DNA from 2 places in the Turicibacter sp. KK003 genome. Region 2 is predicted to be linked to the other one. Evidence: a T-box and tRNA genes for the amino acid it is inferred to sense, from the RefSeq annotation. Region 2 holds a T-box; the other holds one or more tRNA genes.
What was found. The T-box of region 2 lies ahead of serS (serine--tRNA ligase). A T-box ahead of a tRNA ligase gene usually reads a tRNA of that ligase, here a tRNA-Ser.
Positions count from the first base shown of each region.

Region 1 (11,624 bases), 280 kb from region 2:
GATTTAAATATTGAAGATTATATTAATAAGAAAGAAGCTAAACGATTGGATCGTTTTAGCCAACTGGCCTTAATAGCTGCTAAGCAAGCCTATGAGGATTCAAAAATTAATATGGATGAGATTGAAGCCAATCGCTTTGGAGTTATTTTAAGTTCGGGAATTGGTGGAATTGGAACAATTGAATCGGAAAAGGAAAAAGGAATCAAAAAGGGATATGAACGTGTATCACCATTTTTTATCCCAATGGCTATTGGAAATTTGGCTGCCGGAAATGTTGCTATTATGCTAGGGGCTAAAGGAGCTTGTTTAGATATTGTAACTGCATGCGCCGCTGGGACTAATTCAATTGGTGAGGCCTTTAAATATGTCCGTGATGGATATGCTGATATTATGTTAGCGGGTGGTGCAGAGGCTTCAATTACACCGCTTGGTATCGGTGGATTTTCTTCAATGAAGGCCTTATCTACAGCAACAGATAAAAATCGTGCATCTATCCCTTTTGACGCTGAGCGTAATGGGTTTGTTATGGGAGAAGGTTCAGGAGCATTAATTTTGGAAGAATACGAGCATGCCAAAAAACGTGGAGCAACTATTTATGCCGAGCTTATTGGATATGGTGTAAGTTGTGATGCATTCCATATGACAGCTCCTGATACAGAGGCAAATGGTGCTGCCGCTTGTTTTACAATGGCATTAAATGATGCAAATATTACAGCAGATCAAATAGATTATATTAACGCACATGGAACATCGACGCCATTAAATGATAAGTTAGAAACTCTAGGAGTAAAAAAGGTATTTGGTGATCAGACAAATGTGATGCTTAGTTCAACTAAAGGGCATACAGGGCATCTTCTAGGGGCAGCGGGAGCAGTGGAGGCCATTATTACAGTTAAATCGTTACAGGATGGTTTTGTTCCAGGAACTATTAATTATTCACAGCCTGATCCTGAATGTGATTTAGACATTGTTCCAAATCAGGGACGTAAAATGGATATTGAATATGCGTTATCAAATTCGTTAGGATTTGGTGGACATAATGCGTGTGTTATTTTCAAAAAATATGCCGGATAAAAGATTAACTTTTCTTTCTATATTATATGTATTAAATGGAGGGTGCTTAAATGGTTTTAAATAGTAATCAGATTCAGGAAATTATTCCTCATCGTTATCCATTTTTATTAGTTGATCGTATAGATGAATTAGAACCTGGTAAGAGAGCATTAGGGACGAAATGTGTTTCTGCAAATGAAATGCAATTCATGGGACATTTTCCGCAACAACATGTGATGCCTGGGGTTCTTATTATTGAGGCCCTTGCTCAAGTAGGGGCAGTTGCCATCTTAAGTTTGGAAGCTAATAAGGGGAAAATTGCCTATTTTGCAGGTATTAAAACGGCGAAGTTCCGTCAAAAGGTTGTTCCTGGAGATGTGTTGACTCTAGAAACTGAACTAGTTAAAGTGAAGGGGAGTATTGGAGTCGGTAAAGCAATTGCAACTTTAAATGGTAAGGTTGCTGTAGAGGCCGAACTAACATTTGCGATTGGATAATAAAATAAAAAACTGTTTTAAAGCGGGTGATTTGTCCATGCTTTGAAACAGTTTTTTTATGAGTTTTTAATAGTTAGTATTCGTAACTGATGATAAGAATGATTTTTGAATCTATTTAAAAGGGAAAGTTACTAACTCTGAAAGTCGTCTTTTATTAATGGATTCTTTATGACGCATAGGTGTAGGCTAATGTTTGGACATAATTTTAAAAAAACAATGATTATAAATTCGTTATTCCTTTTTAATCCTGCTATAATAAAGGAAATGGAAAAAAAGTAGGTGTAACAATGTCATTAGCATATGGTTTATTATTAATAGTATTTATTTTTATTGTACTATTTTACTATCTTATTCAGTCTAAAAAGTTAAATTTTCAAGGAAAAGACCGTTGGGTACAATTAGCAATCGTTTTTAATATCATAATCACTCTTTTGTTAATAATAAGCGGAGGGATAGGAATAATCACGTATTTGTTTATTGTTTTATTATTAGGAAGTGGAGGGTTTTACTATCTGTATAAAATTAAATATGAGAAAATTGGTTTTATAGGGAGTTTGTTTTGCTCTTTCTTTTTGTTTGTTTTTTTAGTTTTACAGCTTTGGATTTACGGTGTGGGGATTTAAGTTAACCGCAATTAAATGTATAAAAAAGGTAAAAGGATGATGCGCGTATCTTGCATACGATATTTTTAAAATTGGCATACTATTATTAGACTATTAATAAAGAGGAAATGATGATCCTGTTAGGAGACTTTAGTACCTTTCTGTTTATTAGTAAAGTAAATTCAATTTTGGAAATGGGTGAAAATATGAAGCATAGACTTTTAATACCACTGTTACTGTTTGTTATAGTGTCCATTCCGAATCTGATTGTTGATGCCGAAGATAGTAATCATGAAGCACGATTAAAAATGTATAAGGATTATGAATTGGCATCAGGGGTTCCATGGTATGAAATCGCGGCTATCGATCAATATGAAAGAAATACATATAAATTTAAAGAGGGATCAGATAAGTTGAAGTATGATACCATTTCTATTTTTATTACAAATGAGCGATGGTCTGGTCCTGAAAATCCTTACTATTATGATAATGATAGTTATACGATTAACTTGTTTGGGGGAATTGGAAAAGACGGAAATGGGGACGGGGTTGCTGATATTAATAATGAGGAAGATGTGATGTATACGATGGTTGAGTACATCAGATCATTTGATACATTTAAAGAAGCCTTGAACTCTTATTATCAACAGGATCAGGCGGTTAAAATTATTGAAGAAATTGCACAGCTTTTCAAACATTTTGATACTATCGTATTAGATAAGCGATGCCTTCCAGTTTCTAAAAGATATAGTTATAGTTTTCAAGATAATTATGGTACTGCTCGAAGTTGGGGAGGTGCTCGGTCTCATGAGGGAATTGACATCTTTGCAAATTATTCAACTCCCGTTTTAGCAACTGCATATGGAGTGGTAGAAATAATGGGATGGAATGATTATGGTGGCTATCGTATAGGTATTCGTGATATTTATAATACTTATCAATACTATGCTCATTTACAAGGTTATGAAGGCGATTTGAAGGAGGGGGATATCGTAGAACCGGGGCAAGTTATTGGATATGTTGGAAGTACAGGATATGGTAAAGAAGGGACGAGTGGGAAGTTTCCACCTCACTTACACTTTGGATTATATAAATATGATGGACGCTGTGAGTGGGCATTTAATCCTTATCCGCATTTAAGACGTTGGGAAAAAGAAGAACAGTAAGTAAATGAGGCCTCTCATAGTGATATGGGAGGCTCTTTTTAGATAATATTTCTAGGGATAAATGTTGTTTATGAGTTAATAAAAGTGGGGATAAAAGCTATTATTCTAATAAAATATAAATTTTTAAAAAAACTTTATAAAAAGTGTTGACCTTTAATGGGGGACATGGTATTATAAATGTGTGCTCAGGGATGAGCTAAAAAAACAAACGGAGTAGTACTCAAGTGGCTGAAGAGGTGCCCCTGCTAAGGGTATAGGTCGGGCAACCGGCGCGAGGGTTCAAATCCCTCCTGCTCCGCCATAATAAAAAATGTTGTATGGCCCGTTGGTGAAGCGGTTTAACACACATGCCTTTCACGCATGCATACACGGGTTCGAATCCCGTACGGGTCACCATTTAATAAAAGGTCCAGTGGTGTAGCGGTTAACATGCCTGCCTGTCACGCAGGAGATCGCGGGTTCGATTCCCGTCTGGACCGCCATTTATTCGGGAAGTGGCTCAGCTTGGTAGAGCACCTGGTTTGGGACCAGGGGGTCGCAGGTTCGAATCCTGTCTTCCCGACCATATATAAGCGGGTGTAGTTTAATGGTAGAACTTCAGCCTTCCAAGCTGACTGTGAGAGTTCGATTCTCTTCACCCGCTCCAATTTTTTTGGTGAAATGCCGTTAAAAAGCCATGATAGGCGGTCGTGGCGGAATGGTAGACGCGCCAGCTTGAGGGGCTGGTAGGAGCAATCCTGTGGAGGTTCGAGTCCTCTCGGCCGCACCATAAAAACAACTAGAAAAGCGCCCATAGCTCAATTGGATAGAGCGTTTGACTACGGATCAAAAGGTTAGGGGTTCGACTCCTCTTGGGCGCGCCATAATAAAGATAACAGTAAGAGTTTGTAAGAACTCTTTTTTTGTTTTTATAAATAAAAATATTTGCTGAGAGAAGAAAAATATTTAGAAATTAATATCATTCGTAAAAAGAGACATTAAACTTATAATTTATTGAATATAAATAAATAGGTTCTTTGTCAAATAGTGTGGGTGAATAAAATCTATACATATAATCGGGAGGAATTAGGCTATTCTTTAGGGTTCTTTGTCAAATAGTGTTGCTGATTAATTTGTAACCTGTTACAACGAAAATTCAAATCGAAATCCTAGTAGCTATGCTGCTAGGATTTTCGTTTTAGGCTTTGTTAGATTTTGAACCATGAGAATACGAGATTTAAAGTGATAGAAACTACGATATCCAAAGGCAATACGCTTAATGACCTTAATTTTATTATTAATTCCTTCGATGGGACCATTTGTGTAATGAGTTGAGAGTGTATTTTTAATATAGGATTGATAAGTTTTAAAGGTTTGGAAAGCCGTTTGAAACTCAGGAGAAACAAGCGGATGTTCCGTTTCGAGTAAATGATTAAATCGTTTTAAGTTTTTTGTCTGAAGAGCGAAAAGTAACTCTTGATATAAATCATAGGTTGCTTTTAATTCAGGAGATAAATCAAGTAGAAAGTTTAAGATATCAATTTCACGCATGGGTTGTTTAAAGCAGTAAACTGATCGATAAGTGGTGGTATTAAGTAAAGCGTGAGATTTTAAAAATAAGCGCCAATAACGTTTGAATTTACGACCATGCTTTTTGAACTTTTTCATGAATCGGATTCGAGTTTTGTTCAGTGCACGAGAGAGATGTTGAACGAGATGAAATTTATCAATGATAATTTGGGCATGAGGAAAAAGATCCTTAATGAGGCTGATGTAAGGAGCGTACATATCAATCACAATATTTTTTACTCGATGACGTGCTTCCTTTGTGTATCGTTTAAAATAAGCTTGAAGGGAGTTTAAACGACGATCTTCAACGATATCGATGATTTGTTTTGAGTCAGCATCGCAAAAAATAAAAGACATATGCCCCTCAGCAGACTTAACGGATTTAAATTCATCAAAACAGAGATTTTCAGGTAAATAATTAAGGTTTAAGGTTTGAGATTCATAAAAGCTATGGATGATTCGATTGACGGTTGAATGAGAGACCTGATGGCGACGTGCGATATCACATTCAGAAATTTTATTTTGGGCCTCTAAAGCAATGGCGTGTTTCGTATGATAAGAAATGTAACAGTTCTTTTCAACAATTGAAGTACTTAGTGTAAAAGTAGACTGGCAATGCCCACAATAATAACGCTGTTTTTTTAGGTCTAAGTAGGTATCGTGAAGAGAGACTTTTGGAATGACAATTCGAGAGGTTTTAAATCCATGCTTCTTAAATTTTGAATCAAATAGGGTTCCGCATTTTTGACAATGAGTCGGTTGATACGTAAGAATACCTTTAAAGATAAAGCTAGTAATTCCGTTCAACTTCACTTCCTCAAGATAATCTTCTGAAAATGTAATATTTTTATCTTTAATATTTAAAAGTTTTCTAGTAAAATATGAGTGAGACATTAAATCTTATCCTTTCAATATTGTTTTAGTCGATAACATTGTAACAGGATTGAGACTTGAAGTCTCTTTTTTTTTATCCTATGAAAAAAGTGCTGCTTAATCAGCAACACTAAATATTATAGAACCTTCTTTAGATGGTTTGATTCCTCTTCTTTTTTTGTTCAAAAGTGTATTTATGAATAATCAAAATTCTTGCTTTGAAATGGTAGAAACTACGGTATCCAAAAGCGATTCGCTTAATGACTTTGATATTGTTGTTAATTCCTTCGAGTACTCCATTGGTATAAGGAGTTTCAATTGTATTTTTGACATAGTCTTGATAATGAGTGAGTGTTTTTAAAGCTGTTTTCATTTCGTGTGAAAGCAGATCAGAGGGGTGTTGAATGGCATGATGAAATATTTCAAGGTTACGAAGTTTAATAGCCTGTTGGACAGTTTGGTAGAAATCATAAGTCTCCTTTAGTTCAGGGTCTAGGGCTAATAAAAAGTCAATAATTTCTTGTTGAGAGATCATCTTTTTGAAGCAGTTGGAATAGAAGTAATGAGTGGCATTAAGATCTTCTTGGGCTTTTAAGAGAAGTCGCCAATAATGTTTGAATTTATTATAAAACTCTTTATTTTGATTCATGAAACGAATGCGTGTTTTATTAAGAGCACGAGAGACTAGTTGAACGATATGAAATTTATCTAAAACAATCTTAGCCTTAGGGAATACCTCTTTAATGAGTGTCATATAAGGGGCGTACATGTCAATGACGACGTGGGTTACACCTTCACGAGCTGCTTTAGAAAATCGCATAAAATAAGTCCTTAGTGTACTTAAGCGACGGTCTTCAACGATATCAATTAGCTTTCCATTGGACGCATCACAAAAAATGAAGGACATTGCTCCGTTCCCTACCAATGGAGGATACATGCTTCGCATGGCAGGTGACCCTCGGCCGATTTAACCGACTTAAACTCGTCAAAACAAAGAACTTTTGGGAGAGAATTAAAGGGAAGCGGCTGTTCTTCATAGGAAGAATGAATGACGCGGTTAACGGTTGAATGAGAAACGTTAAGCTCACGTGCAATATCTGTTTCGGATTTCTTATGACTAGCTTCTAAAAAGATGGCTTGTTTTACGGGAGTGGAAATAAAACAATTAGGGTTAACAAGAGATGTTTCTAGGGTAAATGTTCGGTCACAATGACGGCATTTATAACGTTGTTTTTTTAAGTCTAGATAAGCATCAAATCCGGAAATTTTGACTAGCTTAATACGTGAAGTTTTGAAGCCGTGTTTAATGATATTTGAGTCAAAAGAATGACCACAGTGGTAGCAATGAGTCGGTTGAAAAGAAAGAGTCCCTAAAATAAGTTTAGAACGAACATTCTTAATCTGAGTTTCCTGGATACAATTTTCTGAAAAAGTAATATTTTTATCTTTTAAATCAAGTAAAGTTGAGATACAATTAGTATGAGACATAAAACCAATCCTTTCGTGTTGTTTTAGCCGATTACATTGTATAGGATTTTGGGGACTATGTCTCTTTTTTTTGTCTCAATATTTATGGCAATCAAAAAGGTGTGAGTAATCCCACCCACACCAAAAATTATAGAACCAATAAATATTGATTGAAGATGGAGCTTTTGAATTTCCTATTTTAGAGATAGAAAGAGGAGGGGCGGAATCACGATTTATATGGTTGTTATGCGATTATCTATACGAGCGAGAGATCAGTAAAATAATTGACTGTGTTTTTCAAAAAAAAATATTGACATGAAATGTGAACTATGATAGTATAATTCATGTTCTTGGTCCAGTGGTGTAGCGGTTAACATGCCTGCCTGTCACGCAGGAGATCGCGGGTTCGATTCCCGTCTGGACCGCCATATTATATGGCCCGTTGGTGAAGCGGTTTAACACACATGCCTTTCACGCATGCATACACGGGTTCGAATCCCGTACGGGTCACCATTTAATTTTTTAATAGGATAATTATTTTATTAAATTATTTAGTGGTTAGAAAAAAGTTAAAAAGTGTTTGACAGAAGTTGTTGAACATGATAAACTAGAAAAGTCGCCAAGAGAGGTGGACAAGAAATCTTACAAAAAAAGATAAAAAAACATTTGACAGAAAAAGTCGAATGTGGTAAGATAAAGAAGTCGCCAAAAGGCGAGAGAAGTTCTTTGAAAACTAAACAGAACGTCAAGAATCATGAGCGAAAGAAATTTCGCAAGCTAAGGAAACAAACAATTATGGAGAGTTTGATCCTGGCTCAGGATGAACGCTGGCGGCGTGCCTAATACATGCAAGTCGAGCGAACCACTTCGGTGGGAAGCGGCGAACGGGTGAGTAACACGTAGGTGATCTGCCCATCAGACGGGGACAACGATTGGAAACGATCGCTAATACCGGATAGGACGAAAGTTTAAAGATGCTCCTGGCATCACTGATGGATGAGCCTGCGGCGCATTAGCTAGTTGGTGGGGTAAAGGCCTACCAAGGCGACGATGCGTAGCCGACCTGAGAGGGTGAACGGCCACACTGGGACTGAGACACGGCCCAGACTCCTACGGGAGGCAGCAGTAGGGAATCTTCGGCAATGGGCGAAAGCCTGACCGAGCAACGCCGCGTGAATGAAGAAGGCCTTCGGGTTGTAAAATTCTGTTATAAGGGAAGAAAGGTGATAGGAGGAAATGACTATCAATTGACGGTACCTTATGAGAAAGCCACGGCTAACTACGTGCCAGCAGCCGCGGTAATACGTAGGTGGCAAGCGTTATCCGGAATTATTGGGCGTAAAGAGCGCGCAGGTGGTTAATTAAGTCTGATGTGAAAGCCCACGGCTTAACCGTGGAGGGTCATTGGAAACTGGTTGACTTGAGTGCAGAAGAGGGAAGTGGAATTCCATGTGTAGCGGTGAAATGCGTAGAGATATGGAGGAACACCAGTGGCGAAGGCGGCTTCCTGGTCTGCAACTGACACTGAGGCGCGAAAGCGTGGGGAGCAAACAGGATTAGATACCCTGGTAGTCCACGCCGTAAACGATGAGTGCTAAGTGTTGGGGGTCGAACCTCAGTGCTGAAGTTAACGCATTAAGCACTCCGCCTGGGGAGTACGGTCGCAAGACTGAAACTCAAAGGAATTGACGGGGACCCGCACAAGCGGTGGAGCATGTGGTTTAATTCGAAGCAACGCGAAGAACCTTACCAGGTCTTGACATACCATTGACGCCTCTAGAGATAGAGGGTTTCCTTCGGGGACAATGGATACAGGTGGTGCATGGTTGTCGTCAGCTCGTGTCGTGAGATGTTGGGTTAAGTCCCGCAACGAGCGCAACCCCTGTCGTTAGTTGCCAGCAGTAAGATGGGGACTCTAACGAGACTGCCAGTGACAAACTGGAGGAAGGTGGGGATGACGTCAAATCATCATGCCCCTTATGACCTGGGCTACACACGTGCTACAATGGTTGGTACAAAGAGAAGCGAAGCGGTGACGTGGAGCAAACCTCATAAAGCCAATCTCAGTTCGGATTGTAGGCTGCAACTCGCCTACATGAAGTTGGAATCGCTAGTAATCGCGAATCAGAATGTCGCGGTGAATACGTTCCCGGGTCTTGTACACACCGCCCGTCACACCACGAGAGTTTACAACACCCGAAGTCAGTGGCCTAACCGCAAGGAGGGAGCTGCCTAAGGTGGGGTAGATGATTGGGGTGAAGTCGTAACAAGGTATCCCTACCGGAAGGTGGGGATGGATCACCTCCTTTCTATGGAGAAAGAGACGTTCTGTTTAGTTTTGGGAGAATTTCGATTTTCCTAGAATTGATCTTTGAAAACTAGATATCTTCTGAAGAAGAAAAGTTAAGTAATAAAGGGCGCACGGAGGATGCCTAGGCACTAGGAGTCGAAGAAGGACGCGACAAACGGCGAAACGCCTCGGGGAGCTGTAAGTAAGCAAAGAGCCGGGGATATCCGAATGGGGAAACCCGCTAGTGGTCATACGCTAGCACCGTATGGTGAATCAATAGCCATAGAGGAGACAGACCCAGGGAACTGAAACATCTAAGTACCTGGAGGAAAAGAAAGAAACATCGATTCCCCAAGTAGCGGCGAGCGAACAGGGAGGAGCCCAAACCGGAGTAATCCGGGGTAGAAGGACCTTCAGAAATGACTGAACATGATAGCCGAATGGTCTGGGAAGGCCAACCGGAGGGGGTGAGAGTCCCGTAGGTGAAATTGTGTGAAGCAGGGAAGGGATCCTGAGTACGGCGGGACACGAGAAATCCCGTCGGAAGCAACGAGGACCATCTCGTAAGGCTAAATACTACCTAGTGACCGATAGTGAACCAGTACCGTGAGGGAAAGGTGAAAAGAACCCCGGAAGGGGAGTGAAAGAGAACCTGAAACCGTGTGCCTACAACTAGTCAGAGCCCGTTAAAGGGTGATGGCGTGCCTTTTGTAGAATGAACCGGCGAGTTACGATATCGTGCAAGGTTAAGTTGAAGAGACGGAGCCGAAGCGAAAGCGAGTCTGAATAGGGCGAGGAGTACGATGTTGTAGACCCGAAACCGTGTGAGCTAGCCATGAGCAGGCTGAAGGTCAGGTAACACTGACTGGAGGGCCGAACCAGGGCACGTTGAAAAGTGCTTGGATGACTTGTGGCTAGGGGTGAAATTCCAATCGAACACGGATATAGCTGGTTCTCTCCGAAATAGCTTTAGGGCTAGCCTCGATAAGAGTCTACTGGAGGTAGAGCACTGAATGGGTGATGGCCCCACCTCGGGGTACTGATCTCAATCAAACTCCGAATGCCAGATAGATATGATCGGGAGTCAGACTGTGGGTGATAAGGTCCATGGTCAAAAGGGAAAGAGCCCAGACCGCCAGCTAAGGCCCCCAAGTGTCCGTTAAGTGGAAAAGGATGTGGAGATGCACAGACAACTAGGAGGTTGGCTTAGAAGCAGCCATCCTTTAAAGAGTGCGTAATAGCTCACTAGTCGAGTGACTCTGCGCCGAAAATGTACCGGGGCTAAACGGACCGCCGAAGCTGCGGATTGACACGAAGTGTCAGTGGTAGGAGAGCGTTCTAACAGCGGAGAAGCAGTACCGGAAGGAGCTGTGGAGCGGTTAGAAGTGAGAATGCCGGTGTGAGTAGCGAAAGATAGGTGAGAATCCTATCCATCGAAAGCCTAAGGTTTCCAGGGGAAGGCTCGTCCGCCCTGGGTAAGTCGGGACCTAAGGTGAGGCCGAAAGGCGTAGCCGATGGACAACAGGTAGAGATTCCTGTACCACTTAATAAACTGAAGGAGTGACGGAGAAGGCTAAGTTGAGCGTGTGAATGGATTCACGTGTAAGCAGTGAGGTGGTCATGTAGGCAAATCCGCATGGCGAAACATTGAGCTGTGATGCCGAAAGCCCGAAAGGGTGAAGTCAGCTGATGTCACGCTTCCAAGAAAAGCTTCTAGGGATAATTTATTAGGTGCCCGTACCGATAACCGACACAGGTAGGCGAGGAGAGAATCCTAAGATGAGCGAGAGAACTCTTGTTAAGGAACTCGGCAAAATGACCCCGTAACTTCGGGAGAAGGGGTGCTTGTGAAAGCAAGCCGCAGTGAAAAGGCCCAGGCGACTGTTTATCAAAAACACAGGTCTCTGCTAAACCGCAAGGTGATGTATAGGGGCTGACGCCTGCCCGGTGCTGGAAGGTTAAGAGGAGAGGTTAGCGCAAGCGAAGCTTTGAATTGAAGCCCCAGTAAACGGCGGCCGTAACTATAACGGTCCTAAGGTAGCGAAATTCCTTGTCGGGTAAGTTCCGACCCGCACGAAAGGCGTAACGATCTGGGCGCTGTCTCAACAAGAGACTCGGTGAAATCATA
Region 1 is NZ_CP142738.1:2,236,326-2,247,949, reverse strand. Features, by position in the region: gene fabF (beta-ketoacyl-ACP synthase II) at 1-1,074, shown strand, start outside; gene fabZ (3-hydroxyacyl-ACP dehydratase FabZ) at 1,125-1,550, shown strand; gene VXM77_RS10895 (hypothetical protein) at 1,838-2,173, shown strand; gene VXM77_RS10890 (M23 family metallopeptidase) at 2,359-3,318, shown strand; tRNA gene VXM77_RS10885 (tRNA-Ser) at 3,529-3,619, shown strand; tRNA gene VXM77_RS10880 (tRNA-Glu) at 3,638-3,714, shown strand; tRNA gene VXM77_RS10875 (tRNA-Asp) at 3,725-3,800, shown strand; tRNA gene VXM77_RS10870 (tRNA-Pro) at 3,807-3,883, shown strand; tRNA gene VXM77_RS10865 (tRNA-Gly) at 3,891-3,964, shown strand; tRNA gene VXM77_RS10860 (tRNA-Leu) at 4,002-4,087, shown strand; tRNA gene VXM77_RS10855 (tRNA-Arg) at 4,105-4,181, shown strand; gene VXM77_RS10850 (ISL3 family transposase) at 4,474-5,760, opposite strand; gene VXM77_RS10845 (ISL3 family transposase) at 5,891-6,685, opposite strand; gene VXM77_RS10840 (transposase family protein) at 6,658-7,227, opposite strand; tRNA gene VXM77_RS10835 (tRNA-Asp) at 7,559-7,634, shown strand; tRNA gene VXM77_RS10830 (tRNA-Glu) at 7,643-7,719, shown strand; rRNA gene VXM77_RS10825 (16S ribosomal RNA) at 7,999-9,515, shown strand; rRNA gene VXM77_RS10820 (23S ribosomal RNA) at 9,608-11,624, shown strand, end outside.
Region 1: it has a tRNA-Ser gene. The T-box ahead of serS (serine--tRNA ligase) is inferred to sense a tRNA for this amino acid. The anticodon was not compared.

Region 2 (11,624 bases):
TAAATTTCATTGGTAACTAACAATCCATCATTCTGTAACTGAGAAGCAAGATGCGTACTTTTTCCACCTGGCGCCGCACATAAATCCAACACACGCTCCCCAGGTAAAGCCCCTACAAACGTTCCAACCGACATCGCACTCGGTTCCTGAATATAATAAACTCCCGCTTCATGATACGGATGCTTTCCTGGACGATCAGCTTGCTGATAAAAAAAGCCTTCTAAAACCCATGGAATAGGTGTTAAATGCATATGATTTATCTTTATAAAATGATCCTTATCGGTTTTCAATAAATTAAGTCGTAACCCTAGTGATTTCTCCTGCTCATAACTTTTTATAAATAAATCATACTCATCTTGAAGTAACTCTTGCATCTTATCTAAAAAGTCCTTTGGTAATGACATCATCGCTCACCCTTTCCTAATGTTCCTAACTATCTATCGATTATAGTACAAAACGTCTCCCCATTAAAGAATCAGTGCATTGAAAATACTGGAAATTAGAGCGTTGATTCTCCATAAAGAAACTCCCTCTTATAACATAAAAAAAGGCGTTCTATTTGAACGCCTTTTAACTAGATTTTTTTAACGAATTCTGATTTTAAGCTCATCGCTCCAAATCCATCAATTTTACAATCGATATCGTGTCCATTTGTTGAATCATGAACTAAACGAATTCCCTTAACTTTAGTTCCTTGCTTAATCGCTGAAGAACTTCCTTTAACTTTTAAATCTTTAATAACTGTTACTGTATCTCCATCTGCTAATACATTTCCATTCGCATCACGAATTACATTCGCTTCTGCTGCTTCAGCATCTGCCGCTGGATTCCACTCGTAAGCACACATTGGACAAACTAACATACTTCCATCTTCGTAAGTATATTCTGAATTACATTTTGGGCAATTTGGTAAAGCTGACATCTAAATTCCTCCATTCAAGCAAATCTCATAACTCAATATCATATCATAAAACACCTATTTTTTCAAAGTTGTCCTCATAAACAACACTTATATGAATTATTTCTTTCCTAATCACCCCAACGTTTAAACTACTTCATCACTGTATAGATATAATTTGCACCTAATCATCCAAATTAATTCTTTCAATCCTTATTTCGTTATCTTCTACCCACAAAAATGCCATCGTTAAAGGTAAAGAAAATCGTCGTCTTCCACAACTTCCCGGATTTAAAAATAATACTCCCTCTCTTTCCTCCTGCTCATACCGATGAGAATGCCCATAGATCACCACATCTATTCCAGCTAACTTATCAGGAATATTCCTTTTATCATGCACAACATAAATCAAACACTGATTCATTTCTATTTCTAAATAATCTGGAAGATCCAATAAATCGTTATTGCCTCGCACGACAAATGTCTTAGTGATCTGATTTAACCTATTAATCACCTCTTCCTTACAAACATCACCTGCGTGAAGAATATAATCACATCCGTGTAGATGACCGACGACCTCTTCTCTTAAAACATTATGTGTATCAGAAATAATACCAATTTTCAAAAATATCATCCTCTCATTCTTACGTTCCACGTGGAACATTTAAATTTATCTTACTGATATGAAAAAAAATGCCACATGTAACACTCGGATCATCCAGCAATGAAAAGGGCACCGTTCAAATGATTAAGAACTAGAGGCTGCCTTCCTCTTCCATTATTTATAATAACTAGCTCCCTTTAATTATACTTCCGATGATTAAAAAATTTTTATCCTCTATACTCTGATAGAGTCTAGACTCCGTCAAAACAAATATTACTACCCTAACATCACTGTTTCAATTATTCTAATATTTTAGGTAATATGATGCCAATCTCTAGACCAATGATTATGAACACTCCTGAATCTAAACTAGAAGAGGCATTCGATAACTCCCTTGAAATTTCAGTAATAAGTACTTTAACTAAGAAAAAAATTTCTTCTCAAAGCTTCTTCCGTTAACATTAGTAATCTTATAGAAACCTAAACTATATTAAATGAAGTGATTCCAAAATGTCTGACTTATCTCCATTTTAAAATTTAATAAACTTAACTCGTTTATCGTTAGAAACAAATACTATGATGAGTATTGCTCTCTTGAAAAATCTACTTAATTTAAATCAACTATTATTATATGAAAATTTCATCTCGAATATTCACTCGCTCCATGACTGAATAATTTTAACTTTATTAACTTTATATTCAAATAAAATTAGCAACTACCGTTGGAATTATTATTCATTTATGCTCATCATAGCTCTAATCATTCTATCCTTAAAAATCTGACTAATCTACAAAAACTTTTTCTAAATCAAAGTTCTCTCAATGATTTTAGCATTTTAGAAAACCTCATTCACTTACATCAGCTACAATTAATAGATACAAATATCTCCAATCTAAATCCCATCAAAGAATTAACCCACTTAACCGATTTATCCCCTATATATGTATATCCAATGTTTTTGCCCTTCTTCATATAATTGTACAGACTTTCTGTGGATAACAATCATATATTATATAGAAACAGATATGTTTCAATTATTCTAATACTGGATGTGATACTATGCCAACCCCTAACTCAGGGATTGTTAATATCCCTGATCCCCAGTTAAAAGCTGCTATCTGTGAAGCCTTAGGAGTACCAACAACGACCGATTTAACGGAAGAAGAACTCTAACAGTTAACTACCTTAGACGCAAAAAATAGAAATATCTCTGATCTTACAGGATTAGGTCATCTCACAAACTTAGAAACGCTCGAACTACAAGGAAATCTAACTTCTTCAATCACAGAATTAGAACCACTAGTTAAACTACAAACACTTATCCTATCTAATAATCAAATATCATCACTAGAATTATCTCCATTAAAATACTTAAAAAACCTAACTCATTTGGAACTAGAAAATAATCAACTTATTACGATTTCAGATTTAGAGGGTTTAACAAAACTAACCTATTTATCCCTCGATCGAAATAATATCAGTGACATAACGCCTCTTAGACCGTTAGTCTCTCTTGAAACCTTAAAACTGATGGCTAATAACATTGGTACCATCAGAGCAATCGAAAATCTAACAAATTTAAAAAACTTAGATATTAGCCAAAATCGTATCAACAATATTACACCGTTAAAAGACCTACTTCAGCTTGAAAGTTTATCCATGTCTTATAACAAAATACGTGATATCTCTAGTTTACAAGATTTATCAAACTTAAAAGAACTCCAAGCAGGTGGAAATGAAATATCCGATATCTATGCTCTAGCAGACCTTCAAAATCTGGAACAATTAGAGCTTCCGATTAATCAAATTACTGATATTTCCCCCCTAGCAAATTTGAAAAACTTAAGTGACCCTGTCTTATATGACCAACAAATAACACTACCAACCCAAGTTTCCTATACACATAACCTTTCGGTGAGTAACCCTCTTATCAATCGCTTAAGCGAAACAATTCGACCATCTGAAATCAGCGATAATGGTCAATACAATTCTGCAACAAACTCGATCGAATGGACGAACCTTAATGGAAAGGGAACACTAAGTTTTATATTTAACGTTGATTATACTAATCCTAATAGTTTCTCTGGAATTGTTTATCAACCTTACTTAATTCTAAGTGGGGCCACTGGTCCAGCAGGACCTCAAGGAGCCACTGGTCAAACCGGGCCTCGTGGATTAACGGGGGCCACTGGTCAAACTGGGGCTACCGGTCAAACCGGTCCCCGTGGAGCCACTGGTCCTCAAGGAGCCACTGGTCAAACCGGACCTCGTGGATTAACCGGAGCTACTGGTCCTCAAGGAGATACTGGTCGAACTGGAGCTACTGGTCCCGAAGGTCCGACAGGTCCAACCGGGCCTCGCGGATTAACTGGGGCCACCGGTCCTCAAGGAGATACTGGTCGAACTGGAGCCACTGGTCCTACTGGACCTCGTGGATTACCTGGACCTACTGGGCCTCAAGGGCCTCGTGGGGCTGAATTTTCAGGTGATAATAGACAATATATTTCAAAACCTCATTCAGAACTCTCTATCCGTCCTAATGACTTTATTCCTGTCTATCCTATTTTGAATATAGATTTGGGGGACAATAACAATCTGCATTCTAGTAAATTACACACAACTATTGAACTTGATCCTAATTCTATATACCTTATCACCTACCGTACATCAGCCTATCACTGTCACAACTGTGATAACATTCCTATTAGTGTAGAATTAATGACTAACTATAAAAGATGTCTGGGATCAAAAGCGATCGTTACCGCAGATGAAAGACAACTAGTCGAACTAAGTGGTACTATTGTCTTAAAAACCACGGATATCACTTCTCTATCTCTCGTTAATACATCTAAAATAGATGTGCATTTTATCTACACATCCATCGCAATCATTAAAGTTAATGAAGAATAATCCTCTTCATTCTTAAAAGGGATGAGTTGGCCTAATGGCACGACTCATCCCTTTTTGTATACCATCTAAACGTGATTCCCCCTATAAAACAGGACTCCAACGTATTGAATAGAATAAACTAAAAATTATTCCGACATGAGTAGCCCCCTTTACCTCTCCGTCATAAATATTCATCATTTTTCTGACATAAAATATACTTTCCAATCCCTCTTGCTACCCCATCCTGACTTACGCTATCTGTTACCTGCTTAGCATGCCTCTTTACATTCTCTGCAGCATTCCCCATCGCAATGCCACATCCGACTGTAGCAAGCATCTCAATATCATTTTCCCCATCACCAAAAGCATAGCTCTCCTCAATCGGAAGATTCAAATACTCCAGCGCTTTTAAAATTCCAGTTGCCTTATGATTCTCTTTATAATAGACCTCTAAATGACTAGGGTGAATACTGTGAAAAAAGCCATACTCTTCATAGTTTTTTAACCATTCCTTGCATTCCTCTATCACTTCACTCGTCTTCCCAAATATTTCGAATTTATAAATCTCTAAGTCTTCTAAACGATACTCACTCTCAAAGTAGCTTCTTGGAATATGAATACTCTCATAAAACTCATAAAACTCCTGACTCTTTTTATCCAAATAACTGTTTCTTTCACCAACTAATACATATTGGATTCCCTTATCATCCAATATGTCAGCAAACATCTTCACAAACCGTTTATCCATCGCTTGATTATAAACAACCTGATCCCTAACAATAACCTGCGCACCATTAACTAATACATATCCATCAAAACCAAAGTTTCTTATCTCCTCATCTAAAAAAGAATATGGCCTTCCAGTCGCAATAAAAACAAAATTTCCTTCATCCTGTAACTGACGAATAGCACGTTTAACCCGCGACGAAATCTGCGTCACTCCATTCAATGTATCAATCAACGTCCCATCAATATCGAAAAATATAGCCTTCATCAATTCACTCCTCCTTCACCACTACTATATCTTGCCCCTCTTATTTTCGTCAATCAAAGAGATAAAGACTGATACATTGTTCCTAAACTTCCCCTTAATTTCACATCAATCTGAAATCATTTGACACGTTTTATTCTTCCTCAAGATGCCGGTCATCTACAATCGAAAGAATCTCATCAATATAATTAATATTTTTCCTATAATCTTTTTTAAAAATAGAACTAAATAAGACGTCTAACATATATTGCATCGCAATGTGTGAAGAAAAATGAGAAATACGATTCTTAAAATCTTCTCGATCACTTAAATATAATCGGTTCTTAATCGCACCATTTGAAGTTGTATTTCCTATCCGACCTACTAAAATCATTTCGACTTTATTTCTACTCAACATCTCTATAATATCCGGTAAAAAGACAGCTCTCCCCGAATAAGAAAGTAACATAGCCACATGCTTACTATTAGATGCTGCTGCTGTATATCGTTGTTCATAAAAAGATTTTGGACAATTGACAACGCGTCCAATTGTCCTCATTTTATCTTGAAAATTCTCCGCAATATTTAAATTGTGAGCATAGGTATAAATATCAATAACATCCGCCACATGCAATAAATTAACACACCTCTCTAGCATGTCCACATCAATAGAATGGAACGTGTCCCTCACAGTAGCCTCGTACAAATCTAACAAACGTTTAGCAACCATAGCATGATTATCTGTTTCTAAAAACGGAAAATTCGCATCAATAGATTTATCCTTTGTACCCAGTGATAAATCTTGAATCAACTTTAACTTTAGTCCATTATATCCATCAAAACCTAACTTTTTACAAAAACGGTGAATCCCCGATTTTGAAATAAAAGTCTGATTAGCCAGTTCCTGAATAGATAATTTTTGAATTAACCTTTTATTCTTTATAATAAATTGTGCCAATTGGTACTCGGTCGGCGTCAACCTATCGCAACACTTAACCATATTCTCAAAAGTCATTCCATCACCTTCTCCTAAAAATTAAAAAAAGGAGTTACATAACTCCATTAATGATTACTTATGATACGGTTCATTATGATTAATACGATATGCTCGATACACCTGCTCTAATAAAATCAATTTAAAGAGTTGATGGGGAAAGGTCATCTTTGAAAAGCATAACTTATAATTTGCTCGCTTCTTCACCTCGTCAGATAGGCCCAAAGATCCACCGATAATAAAGGCTACATTACTCTCCCCTCTTAAGGCTAACTGGCTTAACTGTGTTGCAAATTGCTCTGATGTTTTCATTTCCCCCTGTAAATCCATAGCGATAACATACATATTATCTTTTACCTTATTTAAAATTAGTTTTCCTTCCTTCTCCTTAATCAATTCCATCTCCCGCATAGAAGCCTGATCTGGCGTTTTCTCATCTGGAACCTCAACCATTGTTAATTTACAATATCTTGATAATCGCTTTGAAAACTCATCAATTCCTAACTTAATATATTTCTCCTTAATCTTACCAACAGAAATAATCGTAATATTCATAACATAACGCCTCCAATTTGCTCCTAATACTATTTAAAAGCAAGTTCTCTCTCCTAGAAATCCTCTTCGTCTTCAATCATCATACCCTCTATAATTTTATACACAGCCTCCTGCTTGCAATAATCACAACTATGACTAAGCTCCACTTCCACCAAAATAGGCAGCTTTCCATACTCATCTAAATATCGATCCATTGCCTCTTCAATATGTTCTAAACAACTATACATAAAACCCCTCCTATTATAATTGAATAACCTTAGATGGTTGCATCGGATATGTCATATACAAATTTAAACAATCCAAATTAATATTTTCTTCTCGTAACACATGTCGGACCGTCATCATAGCCAAATCAGGTAAATTCGCCTCTTGACTCAAATGGGCTAAATAAATATGTTTTGTTTTATCCCCGATTAACTGACTCATCGCATAAGCCGAATCTTCATTTGATAAATGGCCGCAGTCATCTAAAATACGTTGCTTTAAAGCCCATGGACGATTACACATCTGAAGCATCTCCACATTATGATTCGTCTCCATAATATAAACATCCGCATTACCGAGGGTTTTTAAAATATCTCCTGTAATATATCCTGTATCAGTCACATAAACCAGTCTCTTATCTTCCTGTTGAATCATATATCCAACAGGATCAACCGCATCGTGAGAAATTCGGAAGGGCATCACAGATAAATCGCCTAGCTGTATCCACTGATCTTTTTCGACGGCCATCGTTTGTTCTACATCAGGTTTAATAATTTTTTTTCGATACATTTCCTCAATTGTCTTCTGTGTTGCACATACGTTTAACTTCCATTTTCGTGTACAAACACCAACACCTTTAATATGATCACTATGTTCATGAGTAATCAAAATATGCTCTATTTTATTTTCATCAAAACCACTTTGTTTAATTAATTCCTGTAACTTTTTTAAAGATAAACCATTATCTATTAAAATTGCCGTTTGGTCGGTTTCTATAATTGTCGCGTTTCCTACACTGCCGCTTGACAACACACAGATTTTCATTCTATCACCCGATTTCAACACATTTTTCTTAATGATTCATTTTAACATTTTTATTCCGTTTAATCTAGTCCTACGCTAAAAACATTCTTTTCCTCAAAAAAAGGAGCTTTCGCTCCTCCTTTAATCTCTATTTAATTACCTCAAGATTACGCATATATGGACGTAAAGCTTCCGGAATTACGATGCTTCCATCTGCTTGCTGATAATTTTCAATAATAGCGGCAACCGTACGACCAATTGCTAAACCTGAACCATTTAATGTATGAACAAATTCAGGTTTAGCCTTCGCATCGCGACGGAACTTGATGTTAGCGCGACGTGCTTGGAAATCTTCAAAATTTGAACAAGAAGAAATCTCTTTATACGCATGATAAGATGGCAACCAAACCTCAATATCATATGTTTTTGCTGCCGAGAATCCAATATCTCCTGTACATAACTCAATTACTCGATAAGGTAACCCTAATAATTGTAATACTTTCTCAGCATTAGCCGTTAAACTTTCTAACTCTTGATATGAATCTTCTGGCTTAACAAACTTCACTAATTCTACCTTATTAAATTGATGCTGACGAATAATTCCTCGTGTATCTCGTCCCGCTGATCCAGCCTCAGCACGGAAACATGGACTATAAGCTGTATATTTAATCGGTAACTGTTCACCATTTAGAATCTCATCGCGGTGTAAATTTGTAACCGGAACCTCTGCTGTTGGGATAAGAAAATAATCTGAATCTACTAGCTTAAACGCATCTTCTTCAAATTTAGGTAATTGTCCCGTCCCTGTCATACTCGCACGGTTCACAATAACCGGAGGTAAAATTTCCGTGTATCCATGATCTCCCGTATGTAAATCTAACATAAAACTAATTAAGGCACGCTCTAAACGCGCTCCTAATCCTTTATAAACCGCAAAACGACTTCCCGTGATTTTCCCAGCACGTTCAAAATCAATAATATCTAACTCAGTAACTAAATCCCAGTGAGCTTTTGGTTCGAAATCAAAATGAGTTGGCTCTCCATATTTACGAATTTCTACGTTATCATTTTCATCTTTCCCAATAGCAATTGTTCCACATGGAACATTTGGGGTAATTAATAATAAATTTTTAATTTCTTCATCAATTTGACGTAATTTTTCATCTAATTCTTTAACTTTTTCACCAACACCATTCATTTGTGCAAGTAATTCAGACGCATCCTTTTTTTCACGTTTATATTGACCAATTAATTTTGATACCTCATTACGATTTGATTTTAATTGTTCAACCTCTAAAATAATATTTTTACGTTGCTCGTCTAATTCAGTGATTTTATTTAAATAACTGAAATCACCACCGCGTGTCCCTAAACGCTCAATCGTGCCTTGTAAATCTTCTCTTACTCGTTTTAAATCTAACATCGATATTCCTCCTATAAGCTCATTTGATTAGTTAGTTCAAACGCAAAAAAGTCCCGTCCCCTGACTTAGGGACGAGACTTAACCCGCGTTGCCACCCTAGTTGCTTATCAACAGATTCATAACAAATCATTTGATAAAACCACTTGTAAAGATAACGGTTAAACCGTGAATGAATACTAAATTTCTTCATTCCACTCCTAGGTTGATTCCTTATTACTTACTCTTCAGTTTCCACCGACCACTGACTCTCTAGGCAATAAAAGTAAAAAGTACTAATCCTAATCAATGCTTTTTTATTTAATTGTACTATAGCACTAAGACCTTTTTTTGTCAATATTAGTATATTAATTGTATTATATTATATACCTCTTTAACACAAATTATTTCTTTTTTACTATTCTGACTCTGGTTTATTGTCTAACTCTGCTCCTTCAGCAACCTTTTGGACTTCTTCACTAACTAGTTGTGACTCGTCAGACTCCTCATGTTCAACAATTGCAACACTAGACACTAATTGTTCATCAGTTAGTCGAATTAATTTTACCCCTTGTGTTGCACGGCCAGTTTGTGAAATTTGTTGAATTGGTGTTCGGATAATAACCCCTTTATTTGTTACAATTATTAGATCCTCATCCCCATTTACAGCCTTCATGGCCACTAATGTTCCGTTTTTATCCGTGATAGTTAACGTTTTAACACCTTTTCCACCACGTTTTGTTTTGCGATATTCTTTAATTGAAGTTCGTTTACCAAATCCGTTCTCTGTTACTACAAGAATTTCTTGGTCCGTTGTGACCATTTCCATTCCAATTGCAACTTCATCTTCCTCTAAGAAAATACCTCGAACACCAGCTGCTGTACGTCCCATTGGACGAACCTCAGTCTCATCAAACCAAACAGCTTTTCCACCACTAGAAGCAATAATAATATCATCTTGTCCAGATGTTTTTCTTACCCCGATAAGTTCATCGTCTTCCCTTAACGATAGGGCAATAAGACCATTCGTTCGGATATGTCCAAAGGCCGATAAAGTAGTACGTTTTACGACACCAAATCGTGTAGCAAAGAATAAAAATTCATCATCATTAAATTCTTTAACTGGGATAATTGCACTAATGTATTCATCCTGCGCGATTTCAATAATATTTACAATAGGTAATCCCTTAGCCGTACGCCCGTATTCCGGAATCGTATATGCCTTTTTCTGATAAACTTTTCCCTTACTTGTAAAGAACAGTAAATGATCGTGGGTAGATGTTGATAATAATTCTTTTACATAATCATCATCATGCGTCCCCATTCCTTGGACCCCTCGACCTCCACGATTTTGAGATCGATACGTTGATATCGGTTGACGTTTAATATATCCATTATTAGTCAAGGTGATAATAACTTGTTCCTCTGGAATTAGATCTTCATCTTCAATATCAAAATCAGAACCCCGAACAATCTGAGTGCGACGCTCATCACCATGTTTTTGCTTAACTTCAAGTAATTCTTCACGAATGATTGCATGAACACGTGATTCATTCGCCAAAATATCTTTTAAATCAGCAATTAAAACGACTAAATTTTGATATTCATCTTCTATTTTACCTCGTTCTAATCCTGTTAAACGGCGAAGGCGCATCTCTAAAATAGCTTTCCCTTGACGTTCCGATAAAGAGAATTCTGACATTAATGAATTTAACGCTTCTTCATCATTAGAAGAACCACGAATGATTGCAATAATTCGATCAATATGATCCAAAGCAATACGTAATCCTTCTAAAATATGAGCACGATCTTCGGCCTTATCCAAGTCGAATTTTGTACGACGAACAATAACTTCTACCTGATGTTTAATATATTCTGAAATAATCTCTTTTAGGTTCAATACTTTAGGCTGCCCATCGACTAAAGCTAACATATTAATACCGTAGGAAACCTGTAATTGAGTTAACTTAAATAAATTGTTTAACATCACCTGTGGATTAACATCTTTACGCAATTCAATAACAATACGTGTTCCTTCACGATTCGATTCATTTCGTAAATCCGTAATCCCATCTAAACGCTTTTCCTTAACTAACTCAGCAATTTTCTCAATTAAACGTTCACGATTAACCTGATAAGGAATTTCAGTTACTAAAATAGAATATTTGCCACCATGACCTTCAACGATTTCACATTGAGAACGAATCATAATTGATCCATTTCCTGTTTCGTAAGCTGAACGAATTCCTTTCGTACCTAAAATTAGCGCACCTGTAGGTAAATCAGGCCCCTTAATAAACTGCATC
Region 2 is NZ_CP142738.1:15,994-27,617, reverse strand. Features, by position in the region: gene VXM77_RS00120 (RsmF rRNA methyltransferase first C-terminal domain-containing protein) at 1-404, opposite strand, end outside; gene VXM77_RS00115 (zinc ribbon domain-containing protein YjdM) at 575-922, opposite strand; gene VXM77_RS00110 (metallophosphoesterase family protein) at 1,083-1,523, opposite strand; gene VXM77_RS00105 (leucine-rich repeat domain-containing protein) at 3,034-4,413, shown strand; gene VXM77_RS00100 (HAD family hydrolase) at 4,574-5,386, opposite strand; gene VXM77_RS00095 (MurR/RpiR family transcriptional regulator) at 5,517-6,377, opposite strand; gene rlmH (23S rRNA (pseudouridine(1915)-N(3))-methyltransferase RlmH) at 6,432-6,911, opposite strand; gene VXM77_RS00085 (CxxH/CxxC protein) at 6,965-7,138, opposite strand; gene VXM77_RS00080 (MBL fold metallo-hydrolase) at 7,152-7,940, opposite strand; gene serS (serine--tRNA ligase) at 8,068-9,342, opposite strand; T-box leader at 9,407-9,637, opposite strand; gene gyrA (DNA gyrase subunit A) at 9,737-11,624, opposite strand, start outside.